2 regions of the Yersinia sp. SCPM-O-B-9106 (C-191) genome follow, and region 2 is predicted to be linked to the other one. Evidence: riboswitches for the same ligand, from Rfam matches in the RefSeq annotation. Region 2 holds a riboswitch; the other holds the start of a gene.

Region 1 (4,476 bases), 1.9 Mb from region 2:
GGTTTCTACCACTGCGCGGGTCATTTGCGGCGTCTCCAACTGCGAAGTATCGCGCCCGACAATCCATGACAGTTTTTCGCGACTTTGTGCCAAAGAACCCTGCTGTAGCGCATCAAAGACCAACAATGCCGCGTCACTCAAACAACGCCCAGCCAGCAAGGTGTAAATCATCCACACTTGCGCCAGCCAGCCGAGCCACGGGTTAATCTCTGTCATCAGCCATAAAAATCCCCAACTGACGAGCCAGGTGATGCCCACCACCAACACCCACAACAGGGCACCGCCCCATTTCAGGGCCAGCTCGCTATGACACACAGCACGAATCCTCCGTTGCAGCCCGGTAATCAAGTTGCCAATCCACCGCACCGGATGCGGCCAACGCGGCGGATCGCCGAGCCAATTGTCCAATAGGAAAGCCACAAACCACGCCGCGAGGGTCATAGCACACTCCGGGCAGCGGTCAGCCAGCCATTCAATAAACCGGGGCGTTGGGCAAAGTGAATATGCAGATAGCTGGCTTGGGTACGTTGCACTTGATAGCCACTGTGCCAGCGCTGGATAACCTCGCCGTCGCGCCATTTACTGCTATCAAAAACGGGTGTCAGCGGGCTGGTAAAATCGGAGTAATGGAACTCATGGCCGCGCAATATTTCGCCTTGCGCAGCTAATAATGTGTCACTGTGGGCTTGCGCCTGACAGTAACCAAAGCGGGTCAAGCGCTTCCCCATGCGGCTTTCACCGGGCAAAATCCCCACCATCCCATGGCGCTGCCCGCGGTCATCGGTAAGACCGTCACCCAAATACATCAAGCCACCACATTCGGCATACAAAGGGATTTGCTGGCGATGAGCTTGCTGTAATGCGGTGTGCATGGCGGTATTTTCTGCCAGCGCACTGGCGTGAATCTCGGGATAACCGCCGCCCAAATAAATCATCTGGCAATCAGGCAAGCTGCGGTCATGCAGCGGACTAAAGCGCTGGATACGCACTCCAGCCAGCTCCAGCAAATCAAGGTTATCGGGGTAATAAAAATTGAAAGCTTCATCTTCGGCTAAGGCCAGTGTCAGCCCGTCGGCCAAAGCTTGAGGTGGTAATGTCGGCGGGGTTCCAACCGGAAGTTCAGTGCAAGAGGTCAGGGCCAGTAACCGGTCAAGATTGATAAACTCTTCGACCTGTTGGGCCAACTGCTGCCAGCGTGGCGAATTATCGGGTTGTTTGGATAGCCCACCGGCTCGCTCCTGTGCCGGAATCAGCCCTAAATGGCGCGATGGCAAAACCACATCGTCCATGACCGGCAAGCGGCCCAAAACTGGAATTCCGCAATAGTGTTCAATAGCGTGGCGAATAAGTTGATAGTGATTTTCTGAATTGACGCGGTTAACAATCACCCCAGCAATGGTGAGGTCAGGGTCGAATTGACAGAAGCCCAGTACCGTCGCCGCCACGGATGTCGACACCGCTTTGCCATCCACCAGCAAGATAACCGGGCAGCCCAATTGCTTGGCCATCGCCGCACTGCTGCAATAATCGGGGTCAGTGCCATAGCCGTCATATAGCCCCATGACACCTTCAATCACGGCGACATCAGCATGGCGCATATGTTGGTTATACAGCCCATTGAGGGTGGCCGGCGGCAACATAAAAGCATCGAGGTTACGCGACGTCACGCCACTGACTGCGGTATGCCAGCCAGTATCCAGATAATCCGGCCCGACCTTAAACGGCTGCACCGACAATCCACGCGCCATCAGCGCCCGCAAAATACCCAAGGTTACGGTGGTTTTACCGCACCCGCTGCCGGTTCCTGCGATGATAAATGCTTGTTTGCCTGAGCATTGCATAAAAAAATCCCGCCATTTCAAGCGGGATATGCAGTGTCAAAAAGGTGCATCTACGCAACGTCACCGCTGCGCGCATCTGATGACAACCCGCTTCCCACCGAAGGAGTTGAAACTCTTTTACTGATTTGGCTGGTCTTCTGGCTTAGCGTCACCCTCCCCCGCTACCTTCCCAATCCTGTGGATCAGTGGTTTCAGCGGGTTCGTCAGCATCACAGCAGCGGGGGCTGCGGGGGATTGTCACCCCCTTCCCAATCATGTCTTGAGGACAAGCACACGACATAACCATTTCAGTAACTACAATTATCTAATTACAGTAGATTCTGTTATTTAATTTCTTGTTTCGTTATCTCATTTATCTCTTTATTTACACTGTTATAACAGAGTGTTTATTCATTATTAGTCTGATGGAATTTCTTAAAATTAATATACTCTTTTCTGTTCATAAAAAATGGTGAATTTGATTTTTTGATAGGGATTTTTTTGCATCACCACAACAAATTATTGTCGAAACCATGAGTAATTTAAAATTAAAAACAGTAACTTACAAAGTTTTAAGTCCACTTGGCCTATAGCAAATTATTGTCATTAATTATTTTAAGTAGTTAATTTTTAGTTTGTTTATTTAAATAGAAAACCCAAGTGCACGACCAAATTGCATAATATTAAATCAATGATGGTTACTCCATCTTGCTGCGTTCAGAAGAAAGTGAGCGAAATACCTGCGGTGTCACATTGTAGGTCTGACGGAACACTTTGCAGAAATAGCTGGTCTGGGAAAAACCTAGATTCTTAGCAATGCTAGCAATGCTCCAATCACTGTGCTGCAACATCTCTCTGGCATTAGCCATCCGTTGCTGATTGACCCAGGCATTAAAGCCGATGCCGTGATATTTTTTAAACAACTTGCTGAAATAGTAAGGGCTGAGATACACCTTAGCCGCGACTTCTTCCAGCCGCAATTCTTCCGATAAATGCGCATCAATATAACGCAGTGCTTTCTTCATTTTGCTGTCATGGGGGTGAACCGGCCGTATTCTGCCGGGTTCTTTGCTGCCCATGTTGTCATTGATAACCACAAAGTTGAGATGTTTTTTGAGACAATTTTCAACAATCAGCTTTAATAAATCTGCCGACGCAATCACGCGCGAAAAATCGATAATGGGCACATTGTGGAATTCATCCATCAGTGCCGGATCTTGCTGCCAATGATTATCAACATTAAGAATATCAATAAGATAAACATCTGAGTGCAACCGCACCTGCCCGCATAAAACAAACCCTACCAAATGACCGGCAATAACCAGCGGAATAGAGAAGTCAGTTAACCCGGCGTGGCAGCGATAAATACAAGGTTCATTGGATTTTGAGGCTTCCAAACCACCGCAACGATCACTCATGCGGCAACGAAGATGATTCACCGGGTCTTGTCGCATCAATTGACAAAATGGCGTGAAATTAAAGAGATCAGAAATTTCTTCGCCGTGAATATTGACCACCACCACAGCCAGCCCAGTTGCCTGAGCAAAATCCTGCGCGATTTTATTTATGAGCTCTGAGTTTAGAGAACTGGCAGAAATCATGATAAAACCTCTCAGTTAATTTATTGTTATTAGTTTTTTGTTTGTTGCCATATATCATCCCTGAAATGATTAATGTGTTATTTTTTTGTTATATTTTACTCCTATTTACCCAGTAGAAACCTATTTCCCTATCAAGGTTTATGTTTTGGTAAAATGAAAAAAATACCAATTCACTTTACCAGAGTCATAATCAACAGGGGACTATAATCAGCCCATTAGCCCGAATAGATCACGAAATTTCCTCATCCCGTTTCACTCTTTCAAGATGAGGAAACTGGCATTCATTTATATACTGGCTTCCTCATCCTCTAACTTGCAGGTATTACACGGCAGGTTTTTGCCAATGAAGAAGCGATAAACCGCTGCGCCGAGGCAGGCCCCAATAATCGGTGCGATAATCGGGATAATGAAATAAGGGATATCACGACCACCGGTCATCGAGATTTTTCCCCAACCGGCAAAGAAGGTAAACAATTTAGGGCCAAAATCACGGGCCGGGTTCATGGCAAAACCGGTTAATGGCCCGGTTGAAGCCCCTATCACCGCCACCAGAATACCAATCAATAACGGCCCTAATGCGCCGCGCGGTACTCCGTTACCATCATCCGTCAGCGCCATAATCAGCCCCATCAATATCGAGGTAATTATGATTTCAACAAATGCAGCTTGCCATACACTGATAGCCGGTGAAGGGAAAGTACTGAAAATACTGGCTAATTGCAGGCTTTCCAGACTACCGCGCACCATCTGATGGGCAGTTTCAAAATCAGTAAATAAGTTGTGATACAACATATAAGATAGCGCTGCGCCACCAAAAGCACCGGCAATCTGTGCAATGCTGTAAGGAATCACTTTGCGCGCGGGGAAACAAGCAAACAGCCAGAGAGCAATAGTGATGGCGGGGTTGAGGTGAGCACCGGAAATCCCGGCGGTTAGATAGACCGCCAGTGAAATCCCCAGCCCCCATACAATACAAATTTCCCACAAACCAAAACTGGCACCAGCCACTTTCATCGCCGCCAAACAACTAATACCAAAAAATAAAAATAGCCCGG
Region 2 (4,476 bases):
CAATCTGTGGCAAAACGTTCAATCAAATCCAAGGTATAAGAAGCATGAACTGTGCCACGGGTGGCCAGTAGGCCGACAACACCATTCCGCGTGAGCCGTACCGCAGGTTTAATCGCCGGAACAACACCGACGACAGGGAAATCAAAACGCTCGCGTAAAGCAGGAAGAGAGACCGTGCTGGCCGTGTTACAGGCGATAACCACAATCGCCAGTGGATGGCGCTGTTGTACCGCAGTGACAATGTCTAATACGCGCTCAACGATAAATTCACCTGACTTCTCCCCATAAGGGAACGCGACGTTATCGAAAGCATATATATAGTGGAGATCCGGCAGTAATTGCCGAATCTCTTGATAAACAGATAGCCCGCCAACACCGGAATCAAAAATCAGTGCTGTCGGGCGAGGAGCAGTATCAGCCTTAGAAGTTATAACTTCCTGTGAGGTAATACTCTCGTCCAGCGGTTTTATAGCCATAAGCCGTTTCGTATTCTTTATCAAACAGGTTAGCAATTCTACCACGAACTGTGAGATGAGAAGTAACCGGATAACCAGCTGAAACGTCTACTGTGCTGTAACTCGATAATTCGCGCTGAGTTGAGTTATAAATCGAAGTGATGTTGTCATAGCGTTTACCGTAATATTGATAAGAGACGTCCATATCAAGATTGAACATCGTCCAATCTAACTGATACTTAGCCTGTTGCTTAGAACGGCGAGCTAATACCTCATTATTTAGATCATTACGCGGGTCAATATATTGCAGGGTAACCGCATGCGTAAATATGCCGGTAGTGATGTTCCCCGTCCATTCCACGCCTTTGATGGTCGCAGAATTGACATTGTAGTATTGCCCCTTGACGATTGAATTATCAAAGGAGTAATCAATCAGGTTTTCAATTTTATTGTGATAAGCCGACAAGCGCCAATCAACCGGCCCAGTTACCCCTTCCAGCCCAGCTTCCCATTGGCGGGATTCTTCAGGTTTAAGGTCACTGTTTGAAATTATGTTGAAGCGCTGCGAACCATATTGTTGACCCAATGAAGGCGCTAGGAAGCCGGTTCCGTAAGATAACGTCACGCGGTAATCCGGAACAAATTCCCAATCCACCGCTGTTTGCCATGTTTCATGCCAGCCAAATTGCTCATCTTTATCCCCACGGCCAGAAGCTTCCAACGTGACATCGCCGAGTTTCTGCTGCCCACTGAGGTATAAACCGGTGTTATCCCGCTTATAAGTATCTGAAGTATTTTGGTTAGATGAGGTCAGGCGCTGCTGTTGCCAGTCCAGGCCCGCGCTCAGTGTTCCACTTTCAAAGCTGTAAGTGTTGCCCCATTGCACATTACGCTGATCCATATTATCCAGTGTGGTAGCCACACCATAGCGGCCATATTGGCTGCTAAAGTTATAATCCTTATATTTCTGATAGCTACCGACTAATTGGGAAGAATAAGCTCCCGATGCATAACGCAACCCTGCATCATAAGTATGGTTATATAGCCGCTCTTCATCGCCGCTGTATGAAGGGGACGACAAACTGCCAATATCGTAATCAGTATTGTTGGTATAACCATAACCTCTAACAAAACCGGAAATCTCTTGGTTAAACTGATGTTCCAACCCTGCCCAGAAGTTTTTATTGCGAAAACCATCGCGGTCGTTGTCGATTGGATTGGGTGAGTTAGGTTTGATGTTATAGCCGTTGGTGGTCTGATATCCCCCTGCTAATGTGGCTAAGGTATCGCCAAAACGCTGGCGAACACTGCCATCATATTGCTGGTAGCCCTTGGAACCGACACCGGCATTAATCTGCGCGCCCTCCTGGTCTGTTTGCGTAATCACGTTAATGACGCCACCAATTGCACCCGAGCCATAGACTGCAGAGCGCGGCCCACGGATATACTCAATCCGCTGCACCAAGGAAATCGGGATTTGATCGAGATTGACGCTATTGACGATACCGGTGCGAGCCAGTGGGATACCATCAATCAAGATGAGCACATGACGCGCTTCCGTACCACGGATATACATAGAAGAACCCTGACCCAATCCTCCCATTTGGGCAATATCCACACCAGGCAAACGGCGCATGACTTCATTAAGACTTTTTGTCTGCCAGCGCTCGATATCATCGCGAGTGACCACATCGGTAGGTGCCAATACTGTAGAAACCGGTTGTTTAAAACGATTGGCAGTCACCACCATTTCATCTTTATTAGCTGTGTTGTCCTGCGCCCAACCAGAAAACGCCGTCACAGAAAGGGCTGTGAACAGCGTATATTTTTTTATTGTCATTGTATTTTTAATGATCATTTAGGAAAGCATCCAAACTCAAATAGCGGATGCCGCAGTGCCATGGTCGGTATTACGCGACGACCACGAATATTGCGACGTGATACCGGCAGGTCTTCGGGCTTGGGATCTCTACTATACAGAGCGGGCGATGACTTCCCGTCTTTTCGGACAGTGTCTGGTTGAAACCTATCGCCGTAACATCCCCTTACCGCTGCGCGTCAGCTCCGGATTTACACCGGATTCCCTTTTAACTCTTAAGTGTTTAAGTAACAGCTTGAGACCGGACGGCAATGTTATTATTAAGTTAAATGGATGTCTAGACTTCCATTCATGTAACAAATTAATTAAGTGACAAAAACTGGACATCAGAGCTACTTTCCCTACAATCCGCTGCAATAAACCTCTTTTATCATGTCCAGACGAGAAGAAACATGACTCCTGACATCCTGCCGACTGACGGCTACGAGCACCAATTGGCGGAAAAATCTGCCCGTCTTCAGGCGATGATGTCGCCGTTTCAAGCCCCTGAACCGCAAATATTTCGTTCTCCCGCACAGCATTACCGCATGAGAGCCGAGTTCCGCGTTTGGCATGATGAAGACGACTTGTACCACATCATGTTTGACCAACAAACCAAGCAGCGGATTCGGGTTGAGCAATTCCCGGTCGCCAGTTTGTTAATTAATCGTCTGATGAGCGTGCTGATGACTGCCATCAGAGCCGAGCCGATTTTACGGCGCAAACTGTTCCAGATTGATTACTTATCGACTCTGAGCGGCAAGCTGATCGCCTCTTTGCTGTATCACCGTCCATTAGATGAAGAATGGCAGCAGAAAGCGCGGGAACTGCGTGACCAATTGCGTGAGCAAGGCTTTGATCTGCAACTGATTGGGCGGGCGTCAAAAACCAAAATCATGCTGGATCACGACTATATCGACGAAGTGCTGCCGGTTGCCGGCCGTGAGATGATTTATCGTCAGGTTGAGAATAGCTTCACCCAACCTAATGCTGCGGTGAATATTCATATGCTGGAATGGGCGATTGATGTCACCCAACATGCCAGCGGCGATTTATTGGAGCTATATTGCGGCAACGGTAATTTCTCACTGGCATTGGCACGTAATTTTGAACGCGTATTAGCGACTGAAATCGCCAAACCGTCAGTGGCGGCGGCGCAATACAACATTGCCGCCAATCATATCGACAACGTGCAAATTATCCGTATGTCCGCGGAAGAGTTTACCCAAGCCATGCAAGGTGTGCGTGAGTTCAACCGACTGAAAGATATTGATTTAACTAGCTATAACTGCGAAACCATTTTTGTCGACCCACCGCGCAGTGGGCTGGATGATGAAACCGTCAAGCTAGTACAAGCTTATCCGCGCATCCTTTATATCTCTTGTAATCCAGAGACCCTGTGCGCCAATTTGGAACAGCTGCAACATACCCATAAAATCAGCCGATTAGCGCTATTTGATCAATTCCCTTATACCCATCATATGGAATGTGGAGTTTTGTTGGAAAAAAGAGACTGACGAAAAGCAAGAATCGGACACAAACAAAAGGGCAACGCAATGTTGCCCTTTCGATTTAGAGATATTGGTGAACAGAAAAACTATTGCGGCTGCTGATTATCTGTATCCGTGCCGCTATCAGTATTGATATCTGTCTGCATCGATTTACGTGCTTTCAGTTTGAACAGAATCCAAAACACCAACGCCACACTCAAAATAGAGGGAACAAAGTTAGAGCCGATCGCCGGATGCTCAACCCGCACAATCGCGCTATACACTAGAATACCAAGTAAGAAACACGCACCCGCTAGCACGGGCAGGCCCCGCGGCATGGCAAAATTGAGATAGCGCTGATGCAAACAATAAACCGCCAAAAATAATGCCAGCAGCGGAAAGATTGAAAAAGGAACAAATCCACTGAATAACGCGTTAAATGAGCCGTTTATTGCCAACCCCGTAATCAAGGCCAGCAGCAGCGTACCCGTTTCACGGTGGGGTTGCTTTTCAGAGTGTGGCTGTTTTTCAGAACACGATTCTTCCATCATTTTCCTTACCTTTTCCTTATTAAACGTGGGACACCGCCAGCTTTTCCTGCTCACGACGATACCAATAATAAGCGCCTTTGGAGATCATCCGCAGTTGTAAAACCAAACGTTCTTCTAACTGT

What was found. Region 2 has a riboswitch for cobalamin ahead of btuB (TonB-dependent vitamin B12 receptor BtuB). Riboswitches for the same ligand answer to the same signal wherever they lie in the genome.
Positions count from the first base shown of each region.
Region 1: linked by a shared signal. The riboswitch ahead of OP863_RS07685 (cobyrinate a,c-diamide synthase) and the one ahead of btuB (TonB-dependent vitamin B12 receptor BtuB) in region 2 are both predicted to bind cobalamin.

Region 1 is NZ_CP110791.1:1,669,506-1,673,981, reverse strand. Features, by position in the region: gene cbiB (adenosylcobinamide-phosphate synthase CbiB) at 1-441, opposite strand, end outside; gene OP863_RS07685 (cobyrinate a,c-diamide synthase) at 438-1,841, opposite strand; cobalamin riboswitch at 1,951-2,130, opposite strand; gene pocR (transcriptional regulator PocR) at 2,519-3,421, opposite strand; gene pduF (propanediol diffusion facilitator PduF) at 3,707-4,476, opposite strand, start outside.
Region 2 is NZ_CP110791.1:4,223,975-4,228,450, forward strand. Features, by position in the region: gene murI (glutamate racemase) at 1-476, opposite strand, end outside; gene btuB (TonB-dependent vitamin B12 receptor BtuB) at 421-2,313, opposite strand; cobalamin riboswitch at 2,383-2,595, opposite strand; gene trmA (tRNA (uridine(54)-C5)-methyltransferase TrmA) at 2,727-3,830, shown strand; gene OP863_RS19080 (YijD family membrane protein) at 3,911-4,354, opposite strand; gene fabR (HTH-type transcriptional repressor FabR) at 4,374-4,476, opposite strand, start outside.